Regions from separate parts of the Synechococcus sp. UW106 genome, predicted to be linked through region 1. Evidence: predicted binding sites of a transcription regulator. Region 1 holds the regulator's gene; each other region holds the start of a gene.
What was found. The regulator NtcA, encoded in region 1, controls nitrogen genes in cyanobacteria. The targets are predictions, from matches to a motif close to GTANCNNNNGNTAC.
Positions count from the first base shown of each region.

Region 2: DXY30_RS07415 (DUF4278 domain-containing protein) is a predicted target of NtcA. The motif match lies at 3,443-3,456, and genes of this name have one in related genera.
Region 3: glnA (type I glutamate--ammonia ligase) is a predicted target of NtcA. The motif match lies at 1,874-1,887, and genes of this name have one in related genera.
Region 4: DXY30_RS09830 (circularly permuted type 2 ATP-grasp protein) is a predicted target of NtcA. The motif match lies at 1,261-1,274, and genes of this name have one in related genera.

Region 1 is NZ_UCNV01000009.1:41,126-47,038, forward strand. It holds gene DXY30_RS07970 (cob(I)yrinic acid a,c-diamide adenosyltransferase) at 1-136, opposite strand, end outside; gene rph (ribonuclease PH) at 281-1,024, shown strand; gene ntcA (global nitrogen regulator NtcA) at 1,083-1,799, shown strand; gene DXY30_RS07985 (DUF3084 domain-containing protein) at 1,827-2,978, shown strand; gene DXY30_RS07990 (resolvase) at 2,975-3,415, shown strand; gene DXY30_RS07995 (DUF3146 family protein) at 3,399-3,656, opposite strand; gene pth (aminoacyl-tRNA hydrolase) at 3,656-4,273, opposite strand; gene DXY30_RS08005 (TatA/E family twin arginine-targeting protein translocase) at 4,302-4,532, opposite strand; gene psbH (photosystem II reaction center phosphoprotein PsbH) at 4,543-4,743, opposite strand; gene psbN (photosystem II reaction center protein PsbN) at 4,828-4,968, shown strand; gene DXY30_RS08020 (glycoside hydrolase family 38 C-terminal domain-containing protein) at 4,956-5,913, opposite strand, start outside.
Region 2 is NZ_UCNV01000008.1:477,088-483,000, forward strand. It holds gene nth (endonuclease III) at 1-550, shown strand, start outside; gene DXY30_RS07385 (2Fe-2S iron-sulfur cluster-binding protein) at 551-835, opposite strand; gene DXY30_RS07390 (DUF3104 domain-containing protein) at 986-1,246, shown strand; gene DXY30_RS07395 (hypothetical protein) at 1,324-1,584, shown strand; gene DXY30_RS07400 (hypothetical protein) at 1,806-2,006, shown strand; gene DXY30_RS07405 (DUF1651 domain-containing protein) at 2,272-2,520, shown strand; gene DXY30_RS07410 (hypothetical protein) at 2,849-3,151, shown strand; gene DXY30_RS07415 (DUF4278 domain-containing protein) at 3,535-3,702, shown strand; gene DXY30_RS14065 (hypothetical protein) at 4,107-4,715, opposite strand; gene DXY30_RS07425 (uridine kinase) at 4,722-5,312, opposite strand; gene DXY30_RS07430 (hypothetical protein) at 5,482-5,724, shown strand; gene DXY30_RS07435 (serine hydrolase) at 5,788-5,913, shown strand, end outside.
Region 3 is NZ_UCNV01000008.1:210,199-216,111, reverse strand. It holds gene DXY30_RS05925 (alanine--glyoxylate aminotransferase family protein) at 1-1,125, opposite strand, end outside; gene DXY30_RS05920 (allophycocyanin subunit beta) at 1,222-1,746, opposite strand; gene glnA (type I glutamate--ammonia ligase) at 1,953-3,374, shown strand; gene DXY30_RS05910 (class I SAM-dependent methyltransferase) at 3,490-4,563, shown strand; gene DXY30_RS05905 (copper-binding protein) at 4,641-4,931, shown strand; gene DXY30_RS05900 (hypothetical protein) at 4,961-5,230, opposite strand; gene DXY30_RS05895 (DUF6439 family protein) at 5,280-5,534, shown strand; gene DXY30_RS05890 (ATP-binding protein) at 5,494-5,913, opposite strand, start outside.
Region 4 is NZ_UCNV01000009.1:429,712-435,624, reverse strand. It holds gene DXY30_RS09835 (sodium:solute symporter family protein) at 1-1,070, opposite strand, end outside; gene DXY30_RS14585 (hypothetical protein) at 1,060-1,185, opposite strand; gene DXY30_RS09830 (circularly permuted type 2 ATP-grasp protein) at 1,387-2,862, shown strand; gene DXY30_RS09825 (alpha-E domain-containing protein) at 2,856-3,851, shown strand; gene DXY30_RS09820 (transglutaminase family protein) at 3,824-4,723, shown strand; gene DXY30_RS09815 (redox protein) at 4,711-5,202, opposite strand; gene DXY30_RS09810 (GTP 3',8-cyclase MoaA) at 5,282-5,913, opposite strand, start outside.

The sequences.
Region 1 (5,913 bases):
CTTCGGGAGCCACCAGATACAGCGGTGGAGGATCTGCAACAGGTGGCAGGGGCCTGAGTCCTGCCCGCTGCAAAGCCTGCTGATCCCGATCCAGAGAGTTCTGGAACGCTTGGGGGTCGGCAAGGCTTGTGGTCATCACGGCAACATCCGTCCGGGCAATCCCGGCAAGACCTTGAATGTAGCGGCGAGATGACATTCCACAAGTGCATTGACACCACCCATAGTGTTTGGACGGGCGAGAACCAACCGCCTGCGAGGCTTGCAGAACTGCACACCACCGATGAGCCAAACCGCTGGAAGCCGCACCGATGGCCGTCGGCCTGAGCAATTACGGCCGTTCTCGGTGACCTGGAATCCGATGGGTTTTGCCTTGAGCTCCCTTGTGGTTCACACCGGCCGAACCGCTGTTCTGTGCAGCGTCTGCCTGGAGGACAACGTTCCCCGCTGGCGCAAGGGGGAAGGATTGGGCTGGGTCAGCGCCGAATACCGGCTGCTGCCGGGATCCACGCCGCAGAGGCAATCACGGGAGCTCATGAAATTGTCGGGCCGCACGCAGGAGATTCAACGGTTGATCGGCCGAAGCCTTCGCTCTGTGATCGACATGAAGCGTCTGGGCGAGCGCACCTTGCTGATCGACTGCGATGTGATCCAGGCCGACGCCGGAACACGGACTGCATCCATCACGGGAGCTTGGCTCGGCCTTGATCAAGCCTGCCTTTCACTCGTGGAAAAGGGGATTCTGGAGCAATCGCCACTGATCGACCAGGTAGCGGCCGTGTCCGTCGGCCTGGTGGATGGCCAGGCCTTGCTGGATCTGGACTACAGCGAAGACAGCAGAGCTGAGGTGGACCTGAATGTTGTGCAGGCTGGCGATGGTCGCCTGTTGGAGATCCAGGGAACTGCGGAGGGAGCGCCCTTCAGCCGCAGCCAGCTCAATGAATTACTGGATCTGGCTGAGCCTGGATTGACATCCCTGATGCAGGCGCAACGCCAAGCGATGAACGAGCACAGCAGAGTTACGTAATAACCGCTACACGGCAGCCACCGTTGGCTCCGTAGCTTCGCCTCACAAGGGGGTTGTCATGACCAGTAGCCGAGGTTTCAGCCGATACGCCCCGCAGATGGTGGCTCCAACCCCCAGCACAGAACCGGCCAACCGCTCCCTCCTGGAAATCATCCGGGATCTGGACGGCGCCAGCAGTGAACTGGTGGACCGCAACAAGACCATCTTTTTCCCTGGAGATCCTGCTGAACGGGTCTATCTGATCCGCCGCGGAGCGGTCCGTCTCTCCCGCGTCTACGAGTCAGGGGAAGAGATCACAGTGGCCTTGCTCCGCGAGAACAGCCTCTTTGGGGTGCTGTCGTTGCTGACCGGACAACGGTCTGATCGCTTCTACCACGCCGTAGCCTTCACCAGAGTCGAGATGGTGACGGCGCCTGCGACATCCGTGAAGGCGGCGATTGAAGCGGATACCAGCGTTGGCCTGCGCTTACTGCAGGGCCTTTCCAGTCGGATTCTTCAGACCGAAACGATGATCGAAACGCTGACCCACAGGGACATGTCATCCCGACTGGTGAGCTTTCTGTTGGTGCTGTGCAGGGATTTCGGCGTAGCAGATGAACTGGGAATCACCATCGACCTGCGCCTGTCCCATCAGGCCATCGCCGAAGCGATTGGCTCAACGCGCGTGACAATCACGCGTCTGCTGGGAGACTTGCGTCAATCCGGTCTGGTTCAGATTGACCGCAAAAAAATCACCGTTCTGGATCCAATCGCTCTGGCCAAACGATTCAGCTAGGCAGCACGTCTACCCACAGGTGCGGCCATGAGTGGCTGGGCACTGATCCTGGTTCTGCTGGTGCTCGGGGGCGTTCTGTCGACCCTGGGTGACCGGCTGGGAAGTCGTGTCGGCAAGGCCCGCCTGAGTCTGTTCAAGATGCGCCCGCGACGGACCGCCGTTCTGATCACGGTGCTGACCGGCAGCCTGATCAGCGCACTGTCGCTCGGCCTGCTGCTGCTGGTGAGCCGCCAGCTGCGGGTGGGCCTGTTTGAACTGGATGCTCTGCAAGACCGGCTCCAGGACAGCCGGCGGCAGCTCGATGCAGCCGAACGGGAACGAGAAGAGACCCGAACAGAAGCCAACCGGATCGCCGCTGAACTCAAGCAGTCACAGCAACGGGCTGACACCATGCGCCGTGAACTGGCTCCTCTGCAGAACGAACGCGCCCAACTCGAAGCAGAACGTGAGCGTCTGAGCCGGGACATCGCCTCCCGCGATGCCGACATCCAGCGCACGGAGGCCGAATTGAACAGCGTGCGGAGCCGAATCCGAGCTGGCGAGAAGGAACTCAAGGAACTCGAATTCAACCTGGTCGCCCTGAGGCGTGGATCGGTGGTGATCAGTAGCGGACAGACCTTGGCGAGAGCAACGGTTCGTCTCGATGCTCCTGATCAAGCGAAACAAGCTGTCGACAGGCTGCTTCAAGAGGCCAATGCCAACGCCTACGGCAAGGTGAGGCCGGGTGAAGCACCCGAACGACAGTTGATCCGCGTTCCCCGCAGCGACGTGGAACGCTTGCAGAACATCATCCGCAAGCCGGACACCTGGGTGATCTCGCTGCGCTCCGCCACCAATGTGCTGCGTGGTGAAACGGCGGTGTACGCCTTCCCCGAAGTGCGTCCCAACCGCCCGGTGGCGCAAAGCGGTGACGTGCTAGCGACCACCACACTGCGAACGGATGAACGCACACCGGATGGCATTCGAACGCGGCTGAACCTTCTCTTGGCCTCGGCCTATGCCGAGGTGCAACGGCGAGGATCCCTGACGGAAGGACTGCAATTCGATGGATCAGCACTCTCCCAACTGGCCCAGACATTGATAGAGGGACCCAGCAAACGCGTGGTCTTGAAGGTGATTGCCGCAGGGATCAGCTACAGCTCCGATGCTGTGGTCGTCACGGTTGAGGCATCCCCATGAAGCGGGTGGCCGTGCTCGACCCAGGCCGCTGCAAATGTGGCCTTGTGCTGGCCGATCTTCAGCATGGTCTTGTCTGCGAGGGCCATGTGCTGACCCCAGAGGCCGTGGAACCCTGGCTCGAGCAGTGGAATCAAGACGAAGCTCTAGATCGCATCCTGATTGGCGACGGAACAGGAAGCCAAGCGTGGATCAAGCGGCTGGAAGGCCTGGGCAGGCTCACCGTGATTCCGGAGCAGGGAACCACCCTGCGGGCAAGACAGCGTTACTGGACGCTGTGGCCGGCTCGGGGTTGGCGCCGAGTTCTACCGAAAGGGCTGCGCATTCCACCGGTGGACCTGGATGCTGTTGCCGCCTTGGTCATGCTTGAAGAGCACCTGGGGTGCCGCCTGCAATGGCCAGAGCCTGCACCCATGTTCTTGCTCAAAACCTGGCCCTGACCATGAAGGTGTAGTCACCTCCTGGTTCGAGCTTGTAATCAGAACGCACCAGGAATCGCCGCAAAGCATCCTCGATCAGGGCACGTCCTAAGGACGGCTCCACCATCAGCTCGCCGCGGTCAAACGCCCAGGAAAACTGCCACTCAAAGCCTCCGGCAGAGACCTCACCCTCCACACATTTCGCCTGAAAACATTGGCGAAGCACCCGTAGATGGGCTGTTGTCGCCGGAAGAGCCGGCATCAGTCTTCGGACTCCAGGTCGTAGCGAAACCCGTTGATCCAGGTCCCGGCGCGCTCAAAGCTCTGACGTTGAAGACGATGAATCCCTTCCAGGACAGCGTCCAGGACAGCGCCCACACAGGGTTGCTCCAGCTTGCTGAAGGGACCAAGCACGTGAGACACCGTTCGGGCACGACGCTCGGCAGGGTTCTCAGCCGGAGCACCAATCCCGATCCGCAGCCTGGGGAACGCCTGGGTGCCGAGATGCTGAATGGTGCTACGCAGTCCGTTGTGACCACCAGCACTGCCCTGAGCACGCAACCTCAAACGGCCAAGGGGGAGATCCATGTCATCCACCAGCACCAGCAGTTGATGGGGCTCGAGGCCAAACCAATCGAGCCCAGCACGAATGGCACGACCGCTGTCGTTCATGTAGGTCTGCGGCATGAGAAGGCGCAAACGCTGATCACCCACTCCTGTGTCGGCCGCCAAGCCATGCAATTTGGCTTGCTGCCGAAAGCTGAATCCGGAACGCTCCGAAAAAAGCTCCAAAGCCATGAAACCGATGTTATGGCGCGTGCCCGTGTATTTCGTGCCGGGGTTCCCCAGTCCCACGACAAGCTTGAGATCGGTGGTCATACCACTGTGGCGACTCAGTTGTGGCGACTCAGTCGCCGGGGGGAAATTCTTCGACCGGTTTGGCAGCGTCCGCTGGCACCTCCGGATCTGCCATGGCTTTGTTGATTTCGCGCTCAAATTCCTTGGACGCAGATTGGAATCCCTTCAGGGTCTTTCCCAACGTGCGACCTAGCTCTGGCAAGCGCTTCGGACCGAAAACCAATAACGCAACGGCGCCGATAACCGCCATTTCGGGGAGACCGACGCCGAAGATATTCATGGGTTCAGATTCAGCCGAGGCCGTTCCAGTTCACGTTGATGCCCTCAAGGATGAGCGACTTGTTGTAGAGCTGAAGGATCACCAGCAGGAACACCAAGAAAAGCACCATGAAGATGCCCATCACGGGTGTGGTGCCCCATCCGGGAACCACCTTGCCGTACTCGGAGTTCAGTGGGCGGAGAAGGTCTCCCAGACGGGTGCGTTGGGCCATGACTACGCTGGGTCTCGGGTGGTTTGAAGTCCCGATACTGTAGGGGCCGACTCCGGTTCGGGGTCGATCCTGTCGAGAGATGTGATGGAAACGTCGTCCCCAGCCCTGTCCGTTGCCATCGGTGTGCTCGCCGTTTTGTTCGGACTCACCGGTTTTGGTGTGTACCAGGCCTTTGGTCCGCCATCAAAAGCTCTCGATGACCCGTTTGACGATCACGAGGACTGAAACAGCACGAGAGACACGAGGTCTCCGGGAGCGATCACCACTTGATCTGTTGCAGTTGAGTCGGCTTGAAAGCGAACGCGCCAGCCTGAACCAGGGGCCCATCTACAGCGCGCAGATCCCGCGTTCATCAGCTTCAGCAAACAGTCACCGCCATTGCGCTGCAGAGCAACCGGCGTGAGCTGATTCGGGAGCGATGGGAACCACTGACGCAGCTCAGCGGGCAGAGGTGCACAACAACCAGGCTCGCGAAATGCAATCGCAGCCTGCGGTACACCGGCATCACTCCAGGAGCCTGACAACGGCATGAGAGCAAGACGCTGGCGATGCCAGCCCTTATCAGCACTGGGATCAGGCCAGGTTGGACCGCGCAGCAGCGAAATGCCAAGTCGTGATGGAGACCAATCAACCCCCTGAGGACCATCCAGCAACACAGCCAACCCACCTCCAGGAGCCGCCGACTGCGAGGCGAACCAAGAGATCACAGGGACTTCCCAACGGGCTTTTTCCCGAGGTGTCATCGGCTCAGCGGGGCGTTCAATCACCCCTCCACTGGTGTCGGCACCGATCCGAACGGCGGGAGTCGCCAGCGGCAGCTCCAGGCGCAACAACTCGTGGGTCTGGCACCAGTCGATGCTGCAGATCAGCTCCAGCCAAGGCGTATCGGCCTTCAGCCGCAGGTCCAGGCGCATGGAACTGGCGCCAATTTTTCGCCTCAGCACCAAATGGGCGACCAGGGAGCCCTTCTCGAGCCATTGCAACGATCCCGTGGAGCCAACACCCAGGGGATTGGAGCGGTAACCAGCAGCCAGATCCCAGGCATCCCAAAATTCTCCACGGTCTCGGTAGCGCTCGAGCTGCAGCGGCGCCGATAACTGCTCTCTTCCATCACTCCCCTTGAAAGCAAGGAGTCCGGCTGCGGAGACATCAAGTTCAATCAAATCATTA
Region 2 (5,913 bases), on a different contig from region 1:
TGCTGTGCTGCTGAGTGCACAGTGCACCGACAAGAAAGTGAATGAGGTCACACCGGCGCTTTTTGCCGCGGGCCCCACCCCAGCAGCCATGGCGGCACTTGAAGATGAACAGATCCTCGGTTTCATCCGTCAGCTCGGGCTGGCCAAGACCAAGGCCAAAAATGTGCGTCGTCTCGCGCAGATTCTGGTCACGACCTATGACGGCGATGTCCCCCGGAGTTTTGAGGAGCTTGAGGCATTACCTGGTGTGGGACATAAGACAGCCAGTGTGGTGATGGCCCAAGCCTTTGGCGTACCCGCATTCCCCGTCGACACCCACATACACCGGCTGGCCCAGCGATGGGGCTTGAGCGACGGAAGCAATGTGACTCGCACAGAAGAGGATCTAAAGCGCCTCTTTCCGAAGGAGCACTGGAACCGCTTACACCTTCAGATCATCTTCTGGGGGCGCGAGTTCTGTACAGCACGGGGCTGCGACGGAACTGTCTGCTCGATGTGCCATGAGCTCTATCCGAAGCGGCGCCGTCCAGTGATCACCCGCAAACCCTGATCAAGACAGATGCTCTTCGGCGTTGGCCTTGATCACACAATCAGCGGTGGGATAGCTCACGCAAAGCAAAGCAAACCCCTGGCCGATCTGTTCATCATCCAGAAAACTCTGATCGGTCTGATCAACCGAGCCACTCACCAGGCGACCGGCACATGTTGAACATGCTCCGGCACGGCAGGAATAGGGCAGATCGACACCAGCTTCTTCTGCCGCATCGAGGATGTAGACGTCATCAGGGCATGAAAAGCTGGTGCCACCCTCGATGCTGATGTTGTAAGAGGCCATGACTCTGAAGGTCCTGATTGCTTGATAGCTGGATCAGACGATCCGTGCCAAAAGACAGCGCCTCCTCTCAATTCGAGATGCTCCACGACGTGTTGCATCAACCCAGAAACCAGCACTTTCGTAATAGTACAAGTAAACTAATCAAGACTAATGCCTGCTGAGGGCTCAACCTCTCCGACGCGCCACAGCCCCGCAGCCCAGGAGCCAATCTTTTTATCCGTCAGAGCAGGAATGACCGTGATCTGCGGCAGCACCGACTCCGACGACTGGTGGATGGCCGACGTGATTCACGTCGACGGCGGCGCCAGGGATCCAAGGATTCCAACCTTGTTCCAGGTGGCTGACGTGGATTCAGGGGCGATCCGCTGGGTCTGCGCCGACCTGGTCACCCACATCGTTCCCGACAGCTGAGCAAAGCCGAGAGCCGCAATCGGATCGAGCCCGTCACGCGAATTCGCCTAGGGTCTCACACCCGTCTCAGAAGCCTCATGCTGAAAGCCTTGTTCTCACTGGTTTTTGCGGCAGTGATGTGGGTGCAGGTGCCGCAATGGCAACCAGATTGGTCCCAATGCTCTGTCGACACCCCGGACGTGGATTGTCACTGGTACATCACGGCACCAGACAACACCTTCGGAGAAGGGTTTAGCTGGGAGAACGCAGCTTGGTTCAGCGCCGAAGGCTTGCGGGATGTCGGGGAGCTGGACGACACGATGATGGCCATCCACAAGCAAGCAACTTCGAAAAGTTAGACCGCAGAGCCCCAGAGCAGGGAGCAAAAACAACCATTCACAATCCGTTGCAAAACTCCTAACCTCTTAACACAAGCCGTTTGAGCTCCTGTGACTGATTACACCTCCGCCATCGCCGCAGCTGTTGTCGTAACAGCAGTCCTCTCGGCAGCTGTCGTTTACGTACTAGCCCAACCAACCGACCTACCAGTCATCAAAAAGTCCCAGTCCCAGATCTGACGATGTCCATCGATGCCCGGTGCAAGGAACAGCAACAAACAGCCGATCGGATGTTTATGGACTTCAAATACACCGCACCTGGCTCGAAAGAGCAGGTGCGTGCTCTAACCACCCTGAGCTTCCTCCTCGGGATGTGGGCTGATTTCCTATCGGCTGAAGAAAAAAGAATGGCCAGCGCACTGGCCCTGGAAACAAACCGATGAATAACGGTCTAACTGCTTGAACTGAAGGCTGAAAAAAGAGAGGGAGATTCGGGAGCTGGAAGCAGTGATCGTTCAACATCCCTCAACGCACCGCGATCACCAACAGCGCTTAACCAATAGCGCTTCATCAAAGGTGTTGTTCTATGGATCAACGATGGGGGGGTGTGCTGATGGGCCTGCCCACATTTTGAACGTTCCTTGTGTATGGGAACACTTGACAACCACTTCTCAGCGCGATTAGTACTGACGTACTAGCAAAACGGTGATGGGAGAAGGCTGGTTGATCGACAGCGACGGCTACTGGATCTGGCGCTTCCACCGTGATCAGAAGGCATGGATCAACGAGCCGAAGATGTTCATCGACAGAGGCCGACGGATGCCAGAGGGCCCACCGCTGCTGAAGGAGCGCCGCCACCTTCGGAAGTCAGAGGCAGAACAGCTCTGGGCGTCATTGCAGACCCAGGGATGGAAACGGCTCGCATCGCCGGCCTGGGGCGACGCTATTGAGCTCTGACTTGATCTCATCAAATCAGATCGACAACCACAACCCACATGCACCAAAGGGAAGTGCCAGGCCCTTTACTCAAAGACAGGAACAGCCTCGAAGCAGATATCAACCTGGATCAACTTGGGGCCAACCTTGAGGGTGTCCATTAGCGATCCCACTGCACGCTTCCACTCGGCATCATTGTCTTGTGAGGAAAAACGCCTCACGGGGTGGAAACAAGGTCACACTCCCGAGAAGCGTTTCGAAACCCCTGCCTTCGGCGGGGTTTTTTTTTGCAACGCTGCGCAGTTACCTCAAGCGTTTCGCCACTTCTGATCCCTGACAAAATTTGTGCATGGATCCGACCTCGCCGGAAAAGGAAATCAACCGCATCGAGAGTGAACTTGATGCGACCAACCCGCCAGGAGGACATCCCCCTACGAAACCGGGCAAAAGAAGTGGTGGCCCACCTGGGAAGCCGGCCAGTAATTCACTGGATGCAGTTCTGGTCACCGCTCTGTTGCTGTTCGTCGTCTCAGCTGCATTGGTGTTTGCAGGCCGGCTCAGCAAAGACGAAAGAATGCAACTAACGGCTGGTTCCGTTGGAGCAGCCGTTGGTCTGTTGACTGGATATGGCATCGGCCGACTCAGGCCTTAAAGCGATAAGGGCAACAAGGTGGATAGGGTTCGCGGGCTCTAAGCCACACCCCAGATGAAGCGCTCCCCGAACCTTGCTTTTATCGGTGGCACCATCGTTCTCGCCGTGATGACCATGGCGGCTTTTGCAAACGTCGCCAATGCTGGCGGCTGCTCAAGAGACAAGTCTGCAGAGCCCACACGAGGGCAGCTTCACAAATAAAGACTCCTGAAACTGAAACCCCTGCCTATGGCGGGGGTTTCTTTTTGCCAGCAGGTCTTGACAGCCGCCAAGGAGACACCAATAATTTCTGTAGCAACAGCTACAAACGTTCACCCCGCTCCTGTGGGGCGCAGACACTCCAAGCCACGGAACGGGGACTTGGATTTCTTCGAGGAACATCCATGACTGCACTTCTCTATCGAGGCCACACCTACGCCGGAGCGACTACTGCTCCTAAGGCCTGCGTTGAACTCACTTACCGACGTGAGCACTACAACACTTGCCGGCAGGAACTCGTCCACGACAACCACCCCACTCTCACCTACCGGGGCGTTTCTTACACCAAGTAGTTCGAAACCTGTTGAATTATCGCCCCTGCCTTTGGCAGGGGTTTATTTGTGCAATTTTGCGTGGCCGACGATGATGCACCACCGGAGCGATTCGAACAGACAAATAGATTGCAAGGCCGACCCATAAGTGCGCAGACACGACCATATTTTAATAAAAGAGAACGGACTTGACCCCAGACGAAACTGAGATCAAATCACAGATCTCGTCGGACATCGCTCTGCCCGGCTTTCAGGTCTTCTTCCCGACCTGACTCCAAGATGATGGAGCGAAAGATCCAAATCTGTAGTGCCGTGGCGAGCACTATTCAGACATCCACAAATTCCATGCGACTTCTAAGTTTTCTGGTAGGGAAAGTGAAGTTACACGCTCGATGGGTGGCAGAGCGCAGCGGCAATACCAACTTCTACCAAACACCACTGTGAGGAATCAAAGAAACGATCCCGAAGTCAGTCCGAATATTCATGGTGTATGAACATTGCATGGCTTGTATGTGCTGAACGAGGTTTTCAGCATGTATTGCATCGAACGACAAGACAATGACTGTCAATGGAGGCGTGAAATTTGCTTTAAGACTGAGTTCAAGGCATTTGTCAACGCTCGCACCAAGTCCATGGCGACATTGGGGACATATCGCGTAGTCCATGCAAGTTGGGCCAATCAGGTGGTCGCCGAAGTGAATGGAATGGATCTGGTCAAAAAGAAAGAAAACCCAGAGTGACCACTCTGCAAATCCCCCCTGCAAGCCAAAAACTTGATGCTCCACGGCGATGGGGGTGTGGTCTGATTCGAGTGAATCTTTCGCTTCTGGTCGGAGATGAAGGAATCCGGCCCATAAGGACCCGTGGAATTGCACATCAAACCCGAACCGTCCTCCCTCAAAACCGGGGCTGCGCAGAGCATGAGCTGAACAGGGTGGGGGCCTTCGCCCTTCACCTGCACAAGCCAACTTCAAAAAAGAAATAAATTGAAATCGAGCCTGAACATCAGGTGCTCTTTCGGGTTGAGAAGTCAACCACGATTATTCAATTCTGCCCAGAACATCGCTCAAACCAAATTCGACGTCCCGAACAATGACGTCGGCACGGCGTTTCAAGGGATAGATGAAGCGCCGCTCAGCCGGGAGCATCTCCCGCAGCATCTGGCGAATCACATAAATCACTGGCCGATGGCGGTCGCGTACATCACGCCAAAGCCGCCTGATCAGCCTCTGCACAACGGGGGTCTCGATGTACACAACAAGCGAAATCGGCACAGCCTCCAGAAGCAGTTGCGGTCCGTAGGAGCCTTCAACCAGAATCAGATCGTAGGGCTGGTTCAACGGCCTGGAGCCAACCTTTCGGGCGCGCATGTCATAACTGCGCAAGGAATCAAGCTGTCGATAGCGAACAGCGCTCACCTGCAGTCGAAGCTGATCAGCATCGATGGCATCAACCGTGTCGAACCCATAGCGAGAGACGGAGGACCAGCCACTGCGGTAGTAGTCATCGCAGGCGATCAGAAGTGGATGACGCCCCCTAGCTCGAAGCTGCTCCTCCAGATGTGCAGCAAAGGTTGTCTTACCAGCTGCGGATGGACCGCAAATGCAAACCAGGGGAACTGCTCCGGACAAACGAAGTCCAAATCCATCCCCATGCTGGCAACAAATCCCACAAGGAAACGGCAGAACGGTAGCCGTTGTTACAGAACAGGCCTATAATGAACTCACGTTGAGCCTCTTCGGCAGGCCGCAGTCAGATTCACGCCAGGCAACGGGGGCGTGGACACCGGGCAAGAGAGAGATGAACACACTTCAACTGATCAAGGCACGGACTGTGCGCAATCAGGCCATCGAGACGGCCAGAACACAGATGGCCAGGGCCTTTCGCCATCAGGGCCATATCGACCGGGTGCACACGCCAGTGGGAGTCAAAGCCAAGGTGCTGCGCTATCGCGGCGTGACCTACCAACCGATCGATCCACAGCAACACCCAAGCGGTGGGCGCGAACTGCGCTACCGCGGTGTCAGCTACGACGTGTACTGATACCAACTTTCCAACCATGATTGAAGCGGGGGATCTCCCCCGCTTCAATCATGGCGGTTCTGGGTGACGAAAAACCATTGGCGCTATGTGCTGATCTCCGCTGCAGCAGTGGCCTTCAGCACAGCGGCTGGCCTGGAACCACCCCTGCGGCACCTGATCATCTTTGCGAGAGCAGGAACAAGCTTCAGC
Region 3 (5,913 bases), on a different contig from region 1:
ATTTTCTGGGTTGGAGTTGTACCCCATCAGCCCGATTCGCCAGATTTTTCCAGCAAGGGTCCCGAGACCACCGCCCACCTCGATCCCGTGGTTGTTCAGCAGGTGCTGACTGAAGGCCTTTCCATCCACACCTTCAGGGATGCGAACAGTGGTGAGCGTCGGCAGTCGACGGTCGGCCGGCACATGCATAGAAAGCCCAAGACTTTCGAGGCCGCTCCAGAGCAATTCCGCATTGCTGCGGTGTCGAGCCCAGGCCTGATCTAGACCTTCCTCGGCCAACAGGCGCAATGCCTCGCGCATGCCGAAATTCATGTTGACTGGCGCCGTGTGGTGGTAGACGCGATCACTGCCCCAGTACTGATTAAGCAGGGACACATCGAGGTACCAATTGGGAACCTTGCCCTGACGGGCTGACATCTTGGCCTCGGCGCGAGGGCCCATCGTGAAGGGTCCAAGGCCCGGAGGGCAGCTCAATCCTTTCTGGCTGCAGCTGTAAGCGAGATCAACCTTCCACTCATCGATATAAAGCGGAACTCCCCCCAAGGACGTGACGGTATCGAGCAGCAGCAAGCAGTCGTGCTTGCGGCAGAGATCGCCAATGCCGTCCATGGGTTGGCAGACACCCGTGGAGGTTTCGGCATGAACTATCGCCAGGATCGCGGGCTTGTGCTCGATCAGGGCCGCTTCGAGTTCATCGAGAGAAAACCACTCTCCCCAGGGCTTATCAATGGTTTTGACATCAGCGCGGTAACGCCCCGCCATATCTGCCAGACGGAGGCCGAAATATCCCTTCACCGCAACAAGAACGGTGTCTCCAGGTTCCACGGTGTTGGCCAGGGTTGCCTCCATGGCGGCACTCCCGGTACCACTCATCGGAAGCGTGAGGCGGTTGTCCGTCTGCCAGGCGTAGCGCAGAAGTTCCTGCACCTCACCCATCAGCTCGACGTAAAGAGGATCAAGGTGACCGATGGGGGTTCGCGACAGAGCCTTCAGAACCGTCGGGTGCGCGTTCGAGGGGCCTGGTCCCAGAAGCAGTCGATCTGGAGTGCTGATCGGTGCAAAAGCTTTGCGATGACGATCGTCAACAGGAAGAAGAGAGTTCGTCGTCGCCAAAGCCCTGATCATTGGTTCGTGGTGATGAGCCTACGCAGTCATGCCCCTCGGAAGAGATGAGAGCTGCACGATTGCAATCTGTTCAAATCTTGCGCTGAACTTTTGAGTTCAACGTTGGCGCACATTGGTTTCAGCAAGGCCTTTGGCCAGGTGATCAAACGGCTGCAGAACAGTGGCGAGCTGCTCGGATGCCGCACCGTTGGCCAGAAGCATCTCGGCCACGACTTCCCCGAGCAAAACAATGCTACGGACAGTGGGGCCCGTAGGAACGCCAAGGCTCTTGTAGGTGTCGTCCAGCCCGTTGAGAACACGCTCATTGAGAATCGTGCTGTCGCCAGCAACCAGGGCATAGCTGGCGTAGCGCAGGAAGTAATCCATGTCCCGCAGACAGGCAGCGAGCCGACGGGTCGTGTAGGCGTTTCCGCCAGGAAGGAGCAGGTCCGGCTCATCCCGGAACAGCCGCTGGCTGGCCTCACGCACAATTTCGGCGGCGGAACCGTTGATCAGCTCAACAGCCTGAATCCGCAGCGTGGATTCATCCAGATACGCATTGATGCTGTCGATCGCTGGACGATCGAAATAACGACCCAGTTGGTCGTAGCGACCGATCAGACCGCTGATTGCATCGCGCATTTACCTGAATCTCCAGAGGATCCCCCGCGGACGCTAACACCGTTGAAGCGGGCAAATCCTTTGGCAGGCCTGCATTTCGGCCAAGTTGACAGAAACGGTTACGCAGTTGACTCCATGCAGCTGGAACGTACCTCTTGATACAAAATGGTGAGTTGTGGCTCTATACGGTCACATCACTGCACAATTCAGTCGAGCAGTCCTTTCTTATGTCGAAATCCCCCCAGGACGTCCTGCGCCAGATCAAGGACGAAGGCATCGAACTGATCGACCTCAAATTCACCGATCTGCACGGCAAGTGGCAGCACCTAACGGTCTGTACCGATCTGCTGGAGGAAGAATCCTTCACTGAGGGCCTGGCCTTTGACGGTTCATCCATCCGTGGATGGAAGGGCATCCAGGCCTCCGACATGGCCATGGTTCCCGACGCCAACACGGCCTGGGTTGATCCCTTCTATCGGCACAAAACCCTGAGCATGATCTGCTCGATTCAGGAGCCGCGCACCGGTCAGCCCTATGAGCGCTGTCCCCGCGCCCTGGCCCAGCGTGCTTTGAATCACCTCGCCAGCACGGGGCTGGCCGACATGGCCTTCTTCGGTCCTGAGCCTGAATTCTTCCTCTTCGACGACGTCCGCTACAACTCGGCCGAAGGTGGCTCCTTCTACAGCGTCGACACGATCGAGGCGGGTTGGAACACGGGTCGCATCGAGGAAGGCGGCAACCTCGCCTACAAAATTCAAGTGAAAGAGGGGTACTTCCCCGTTGCTCCCAACGACACAGCCCAGGACATCCGCTCAGAGATGCTTCTGCTGATGGGGCAACTGGGTATCCCCACCGAGAAGCACCACCACGAAGTTGCCGGCGCAGGCCAGCACGAGCTCGGCATGAAATTCGCTGAGCTAATCCAGGCAGCCGACAACGTCATGACGTACAAGTACGTCGTGCGCAACGTGGCCAAGAAGTACGGCAAGACAGCCACCTTCATGCCCAAGCCGGTGTTCAACGACAACGGCACAGGTATGCATGTGCACCAGAGCCTCTGGAAAGGTGGTCAGCCACTGTTTTTCGGCGAAGGCACCTACGCGAACCTGTCGCAGACCGCCCGCTGGTACATCGGCGGCATCCTCAAGCACGCTCCGGCCTTCCTGGCCTTCACCAACCCCACCACCAACAGCTACAAGCGTCTGGTGCCCGGCTTCGAAGCTCCAGTGAACCTGGTGTACTCGGAGGGCAACCGTTCCGCCGCTGTGCGAATTCCTCTCACCGGCCCAAGCCCCAAGGCCAAGCGCCTCGAATTCCGTTCCGGTGATGCCCTGGCCAATCCATATCTGGCCTTCAGCGCCATGATGATGGCTGGCCTGGATGGCATCAAGAACCAGATCGATCCCGGCGACGGCGAAGACCGCGATTTGTTCGAGCTTCCGGCTGAAGAGCTTTCGAAGATCGCAACGGTCCCGGCTTCCCTCAATGGTGCCTTGGAAGCTCTGAATGCCGATCGTGGCTTCCTCACCGCTGGCGGAGTGTTCAGCGACGACTTCATCGACAACTGGATTGACCTCAAATACGAAGAGGTTCAGCAGCTGCGTCAGCGTCCTCACCCCCACGAATTCACCATGTACTACGACGCCTGATCAACACTCGTTGAGACCCACGACCCGCCTCGCAGGAGGCGGGTTTTTTTGTGGACTGCTTGGCACGCGGTTGCGCGTCACATCCGCTGGAATAGAGCTGTTGTCTGAATCCGCGATGGCGTCAACGCCCCTGAGCAAGCTTGCGTACCAAACGCTTCAGCAAGGCAAAAGCATCGCGGGCCTGGCTCACAAAGAGCTGAGCACCAAGCTGATGGAATGGGTGGCTCCCGATGCCGTTCCCAAAACGGAAGCAGTATCCACCGAGGTGCTCGGGGAACTGCGCCTGGATATGAACAAACTCCAGGAACAGGATTGGCAGGAGGCTCAATGGGGGATCTATCCGGAGCAACTGCTCTTTGATGCGCCCTGGCTCGACTGGGTCAGCCGTTATCCACAGGTGTGGATGGATCTCCCCTCCACCTGGGATCGACGCCGTGAGCGCAACGTTCGCGATCTGCCACGGGACACCGAAACAGCGCTTTACCCCGACTACTACCTTCAAAATTTTCACCATCAAACCGATGGATATCTGAGTGATCACTCCGCTGGTCTCTACGACTTACAGGTTGAGATCCTTTTCAACGGCACAGCCGATGCCATGCGTCGACGGGTCCTGGCTCCGCTCAAACGCGGCTTGAAGCATTTCGCTGACCGGGCTCCGGGCTCCCTGAAGATCCTTGATGTGGCCACCGGCACCGGTCGGACGCTGCACCAAATCCGAGCTGCTGTTCCTCACGCGCAACTCATCGGGACCGATCTCTCCGAGTCGTACCTCCGTCAGGCCAATCGCTGGTTGAATGCCGGGGACGCCTCGCTGGTTCAGCTGATCCGTGCCAATGGGGAATCACTCCCCTTGGCGAATGACTCGGTTCAAGCCGTGACCTGTGTGTTCCTGCTGCATGAACTGCCAGCAGAAGCTCGCCAAAACGTTCTCAACGAGGCTTGGAGGGTGCTCGAGCCAGGCGGCGTTTTGGTTCTTGCCGACTCTGTACAGATGGCAGATTCAGCCAAATTTGCCGCAGTGATGGAGAACTTCCGGCGTGTCTTCCATGAGCCTTACTACCGGGATTACATCGGTGATGACATCGACAAACGCTTAACAGCTGCAGGCTTCGAGGGAATCACAGCTGAATCCCATTTCATGACGCGGGTCTGGTCAGCACGCAAACCCACCAATGAAGAAACCTGATAAGCGGATTCCCTGACAGCGTCCCTTGCACGAACGCTTGCGAGCCATAGGGTAAAGGCGATTACGAAGGGAACTTCATGACCAATCCCTTCCGGCTGCGTTGGCTTCAGGGCTGGACGTTTCAAGTCGTGCTGATGGAAGGTCACGTGCAAGTCGAAGCCCTTGGTTTCGGCATATGCCTGCGCACAGCCTTGCTGCCTGGGGAGAGCCCCCAAGCAGCGGCAGATCGTCTTGTTCTCTCTGAGGATCGCCGGCGGCGGGCCCTGCACAATGCATGGCTTCGAGGTCAGCACATGCCAAAACCTTCGGGGGTTCCTTCCACCGAGGATGAAGCTCCCGCATCCAATTCTCTGGTTGTGGTTGCATAGGCCCATCGCCAACGGGTGGGCTGATCGGTTTAGAGCTGGGCCAGCAGCCAGGCCAGAGTGAAGCCCGCTCCAGCAAAGCGAAGTGCCTTCCAGAAACGCTGACCCGATTCCGTTGGTACATCCCACCCCGCAAGCGGCTGGCTAATCAGGTTTGTCGCAAGTTTGCGGCGCTGGATCCAGCGTCGAGCGGCAACACCCGACCCAACATGGGACTGCCTTTGCCCTTGCAGCAGCAAGCGTGAACCATGGTGCAACCACCGCAGTTCACTGCGAAGTCGTTTGCCTTTGCGCTCTTCCAAGGCATTGAACCCACGTGCTCCGAAACTAGAGCGATCTGCTGATCAAGGGATGACACCGCCCACCGCCCCATGGCCCGACTCCGCCAAAGGAAAGGCAGAGGAGCTCCATCAGCTGCTCCGCATTAGCGATCGCGATTGGCATCAACTGAAAAGCAATCGCAAGCGCCGTGGTGCCGAGTTATTGGCTGCAGCGTTGGTGCAATTGCTCCGCCAGGGAGACCACACGGATGTCGAGCAACTTACCCAGCAAGCGCTTGGCTGGATTAAGGGAGAACTGAAGGATCCGGGCTGTCCCCGTCACTGACCGGGCGCCGGCAGGCCAGTTGCAGTCGGTTTCCCCTCCGACTCCAGCGGACATCGTCAAAACATTGATGAATGAGGAACAGTCCGCGGCCACTGGCAGCATCAAGCGCCGTCGGGAGGGTCGCTGTGCGGGACTGCTGCGGCAAGCCGCAGCCTTCATCCTGAACCTGCCAGACCAACCAGTTGGGCGTCAGGATCCGACGAACGCGAAGCTTCTTGGCTGGATTTTCATCATTGCCGTGGCGGACGGCATTCACCAGAGCCTCATGTAAACCCAACTCGATGCGCTGACTGGTGAACACACAGCCCACCGGCTCGGTGAGCAGCTCCAGCAGAGGGGCCAGCTGCAACGTGGACGGCAGTGTGAACTCAGCCCAGCG
Region 4 (5,913 bases), 390 kb from region 1:
TGGGGTCGCAATAACCGGAAGTACACATCCTCCGCCAGAAGATCGGCAGTGGACGCCAGCAGCGAATCCAGGGTGGAGGTCAGCGAGGCAAACACCACCACGAACACCAGAGCAGCGCCGCCGGCTCCGAGCAGATCAGCTGCCATCACTGGGAACACCATGTTCACCTGCTCGAGAGGCAACTCACGCGCCAATGCCACCAGGCCGATGGAGCCCGTCACCATCGGCACGCTCATCCAGGCGACCCCCCCCAACACAAAGGAAGTCATCACCACCGAGCGACGGCTAGCGAAGACCCGAGACCACCAGATGTTGTTGTGAAACACCTCGCCCATCGAGAAGAGGGCGGAATTCCACGCAATCAACAAACCGGCAGGCAACAGCAGATCGAGCCGATCGGGATGCCGGGCAAGCAACGAGGCATGCACCTCGGGCATCGGGAATTGCCGGAAAGCGAGCACCGCCACCACCGCCAGCAGCACCATGATCAAGAGCGACTGGATGAAATCGGTGCCGATCACGGCCCGCATCCCCCCGAACAGGGTGTAAATCGTTGCGACACCAATGACCACAAGCATCCCCACGTGGTAATTGAAGCCTGAAAGGGCCTGCAGCAGCAGTCCGGCACCCATCGCCTGGGTCATCAGAAAACCCAGGGTGTAAATCGCGGTGATCACCATGAACACCCACCACGCCAGGCGCCCGTAACGCAACCGAATGAAATCGCCGCTGGTGCGCCCGTTGGGCATCAGCTGCTTGATCCGCGAAGCCAGGGGGGCAAACAGGATCAGTCCAAGCCCTGCCAGGGCATAGCTGAACATGCCCCATAACCCGGTCTTGTAGCCGAATTCAGGGGCAAGCAACGTGGTGTTGCCGGTGACCCAGGAAGCCATCAACGTGGCGGTGCTCAGGGCCAGCCCGATGTTGCGCCCCGCCAGCATGTAGTCATCGGCATTGCCTTGACCGCGCCGACCCCAGGCAATCCCTAGGGCAACCCAGAGAACAGAGAACAACACCACCAGCGCCCAAGCAATCCCTGGCTGGAGGAAGGGAACCGAGTCAGCGGACATCCGTCGACCCCCTGCGGTTCCAATAAAGATGTCCGCGCAGAATCATCACCACCGTCGCCGCAGTAACAACGGCACCGAGGGCAAAGATCAGTCGGGCCCAGAGCAATTCATCCAAAGCAAAGACCCTTTGAACTCCAGAAACAGATAAGCAAAAGAGTCTTCCCCGCCTGGCCCTTCGCACTCGATTCAGGTGCCTTCGGATACCCAAACATCAAGCGATCAGCGCCCTATCGCCTGAAATTGCGGAATGTGTAGCAACCACCACCCGAGGGGAAGTGGGGCGACGCATTGGATAGATATTGCTTACGCGACCAGGATGTTCACCGACTACAAACCCACGGTCGGGTTCGACGAATATTTCTGCAGTGAAACGGCGAGGCCGCGCGAAGATCTAGCCACGCTGCTCGCATCGCTGGGGCAGATGGGGTTGCCCGAACTGAACCGCAGCCATGCCTCTGCCAGCCAGCTGCTGCGTCGCCTCGGCGCCACCTTCCGCCTGAACGATTCCGGCCTCAAAGGCAGTGAACGGATTCTTCCTTTCGATCCCTTGCCCCGACTGATCGGACGCAGCGACTGGATCACCCTGGAGCGCGGACTGCTGCAACGCCTAGAAGCCATCGACTGCTTCCTCGCCGACATCTATGGCCCCCAACAGATCCTCAACGACGGTGTGATCCCGCGGGAAGACGTTGAAAGTTCATCCGGCTGGCGCCCTCAGATGCAGGGCATCACCTTGCCCCTCAACCGCTGGTGCCACATCTCCGGGCTCGACCTGATCCGGGACGGCAACGGCACCTGGCGTGTGCTGGAGGACAACCTGCGCTGTCCATCGGGTGTGGCCTATTTCCTTGAAAACCGTCGGGTGATGAAACGGTTGTTCCCTGGCCTGTTCGAAGGCCGTGCCGTTCAACCCATCGACGACTATCCCTCCCATCTGCTGCGCACCCTTCAGGACCTGGCGACCTGGAGTGACGCCCCTCGCGTGGCGATCCTCACTCCCGGTGTGTACAACAGCGCCTATTTCGAGCACAGCTATCTAGCCCAGCAGATGGGCATTCCCCTGGTGGAAGGCCGCGATCTGGTGTGCGACAACGGCCGGGTCTGGATGCGCAGCACCAACGGCCTCAAGCCGGTGGATGTGATCTACCGCCGCATCGACGACGATTTTCTTGATCCCACCGTCTTCCGACACGACTCAATGCTGGGGGTGCCGGGCCTGATCGACGTGCTGCGGCAAGGACGGGTCGCCATCGCCAATGCCCCCGGCACAGGCGTCGCCGACGACAAGCTGATCTACGCCCACGTGCCGGCGATGATCCGCTACTACCTCGATGAGGAGCCGATCATCGAGAACGTTCCCACCTATCTCTGTGCCCGCCCAAAAGACCGCCGCTACGTGCTCGAACACCTTGAACAGCTGGTGGTGAAATCGGTGGCGGAAGCCGGGGGCTACGGAATGCTGATCGGCCCCCAGGCCAGCCGCTCTGAGCTGGCTGACTTCGACTCGAAGATCCGTGCGAATCCCCGCAACTTCATCGCGCAACCCACCCTGCAGCTCTCCACAGTGCCTTCCCTCAGTGACGGTGAGCTGTACCCCTGCCACGTCGATCTACGCCCCTATGTGCTGCGCGGCTCGAGCGACTGGGTGAGCCCAGGGGGGCTGACACGGGTGGCCCTCAAGCGGGGCTCACTCGTGGTGAATTCATCCCAAGGGGGCGGCTGCAAGGACACCTGGATCGTCGAAGAACAACGGATCGCAGCAACACAACGAGTGGAGGCTGTGCCGTGTTGAGTCGCGTTGCCGATTCGCTCTACTGGATCAACCGTTATCTGGAACGCGCCGAAAACATCTCACGTTTTCTGGAAGTCAGTGAAGCGATGGCGCTGGACTGTCCTCCAGGGAGCGCAGAGCCATGGTTGCCGTTGGTGGAGGTGACGGGGGATCGGAACCGCTTCGATACGGCCTATCCCGATGCCACTCCCAAACAAGTGGTGCGCTTCCTACTGCTGGACCGCAGCAATCCCAACAGCATCGTGAGCTGCATTGCGATGGCTCGGGAAAATGCGAGGCAGATCAGGGATGTGATCACCACGGAAATGTGGGAGCAGATCAATGATCTGCACTGGAGTCTGCAAGACGACGAAGACATCTGGCGAGAACCCGTGCAGGAACAACTGCGGATCATCCGCCGCGGTTGCCAGCTCGTTTACGGGATTACCGACACCACCTTGAGCCGCGATCTGAGCTGGCTGTTCAGCCAGCTGGGACGTCTGATCGAACGCGCTGACAAAACCTCCCGCATCCTCGACGTCAAATACTTCCTGCTGCTGCCATCTCCCGAGGAAGTCGGCGGGGTGCTGGATGAATTGCAATGGATCACCCTGCTGCGCACAGCGGGGGCTTATCAGATGTACCGCCAGAGCGTCCAACAAGCGATCAGCCCCGCATCGGTGGCCCGCTTTTTGCTGCTAGGCCCCACCTTTCCTCGGTCGGTGCGGTACTGCCTCCAGGGCATCAGCGACACCTTGCAACAGATCCAGAAGCACCCGAGCCAAGACACGCCGGATGACCTCGACTGTTTGCGCGGGCAGCTCCTGGCCCGCTGGAGCTACGTGCGGATCGACAACCTGATCGAATCCGGCCTGCATCAAGCCATTGACCAGCTTCAGCAAGACCTCAATCAACTCCACATCCTGATCCAAACCCGCTATTTCACAAGCGCCGACCTCCGTACCACCCCAGCCGATCCAGCATGCGCGCTCTCATCGTTCACCGCCTGACCTATCGGTATGACGCCCCGGTTTTCTTAGGGGAGCATCGCCTCTGTCTGAGACCGCGGGGGCAGGGGTTCCAGACCTTGCTGGACCATCACCTCAGCGTGCTGCCTGAACCTGAGCAACGTCGGGAACTGGTGGCCGCCAGCGGCGACGAAATCCAACGGCTCCGCTTTCTTGGCAGCACCGAGCAACTCGTCTTTGAGGCCCGCAGCCTGGTGGAAACCCGACCGGCTCCACCGCTGCAGAGCTGCTTCAACGGACTCGAACCACCACTGCCCTACCCGAGGGGCCAACTCAACAGCGATCTGCAGGGCGCCTTAGAAGGCTGGTTGCCCAATGGACAGCACGAACCCGCAGCCATCGACCTCACCCAGGAAGCGCTGATGGGCAGCAACCAACAGACCCTGGCCTTTCTGAAGCAACTCATTGAACTGATTCAAGAGCGGGTGAAATACACCCAACGCCATGTAGGGCCGGCCTGGCCAGCGGGCCGAACCCTGCGCGAGCGAATCGGCTCTTGCCGAGATCTGGCCATGCTGATGGTGGCCTGCTGCCGCGTGGTGGGTCTTCCGGCCCGATTTGTGAGCGGATATCAACTGCAGCAACCTCCCCCGAAGGAGTACGACCTCCATGCCTGGGCGGAGGTCTACCTACCTGGAGCGGGCTGGAGAGGCTTTGACCCCAGTGCCGGCACGGAGGTCAATGAGCGATATGTGGTGCTCGCCACCTCCTCCAAGCCGGAACTCACCGCGGCCGTGAGCGGCAGCTTCAGCGGCCCCCCAGGAACAGCGAGTGAGCTGAATTGGCAGATTCAGATCAACGATGAAGCCACCGGAACGGAGAACTCACATCACAACCTCGTTCAGGCCGCCTGAAGCAGAGGTTCCACCCCATGCAACTGGGGCTTCCGAGCAGAGCTATGGGTTGCAGCCATCAAGGCCGGGATCTCGGCGCTGTTGTAGACGCGAAATTCCCGCACAAGAGAGACGCCTTCCTCACGGACCGCCTGGTTCAGAACGACGGAGCCATCGGGATCGGAAATCGAACGGTGGAAGGTGCCGGGAGGAATGCGAAGGATGTCACCACCACTCTCCAGCCGAACGATGTGAAACGGCTGCTCCCAAGCCAGATTCACCAAAAAGAAGGTTCTCCCGCCGCTAGCCGCCAGCAAATTGTCTTCCTGATGGGGATGCAAATAAAACTGCCAGGCTCCGCTCTCAGGGTCGTTGGGTGGCGACACCGCCGGACCGCTATGTATCACCAGGTCACGCGCGTTCGAGGTGTCCACAGTCACGTCGAAGAAACGAACCGATGGAGTGTCGCGAAAGCGCTCGTAGGCCAGCAGTTCGAACATCTCGATGGATCCTTGAAGATCCTTCAGCTGACCTGTTGTACCGGGAGCCTCACTCAAAAACGGTGACAATCACAACGGTTCAGCCCCCCAGATACGCCATCTCCGCATGAGTTGACGCACCGGCCTCTGGATCACGCTCCTCGCTGTAGCGATCTTGGCGCCGCTGCCAGAGATCGCGCATGGCCTGCTCTAGGCAAGGCTCCGACGAGAGCACAGGCTTGAGATCCATGCCATCAGCGGAGAACAAACAGGTGAACGCCTGCCCATCGGCGGTGACTCGCAACCGGTTGCAATCTCCACAGAACGGCTCACTGATCGAGGCGATCACACCGATGGCCCCGGCACCATCGCAATAGCTCCAACGCTGTGCCGTCCCACCCAGCGGGCGCCCCAGGGGTTCGAGGGGCCAACGAGCGTGAATGCGCTCCACCATCTGCGCCGCCGGCAGCACCTGGTCCAGCCTCCACTGGTTGCGGTTGCCCACATCCATGAACTCAATCAAGCGCAGCTCCACCCCCTGCTGCCGCGCCAAACCGGCCAAGGGAAGAAGTTGATCATCATTCATCCCCCGTTGGATCACGGCGTTGAGCTTGAGTTCACCGGCCGAGGGGTCAAAACCAGCGGCACGAGCCGCCGAAATGCCGTCCTGCACCTTGCGCACCAACCGTTCACCGGCGAAAGCGCCACCCTGGAGACCAGCCATGCGCGCTG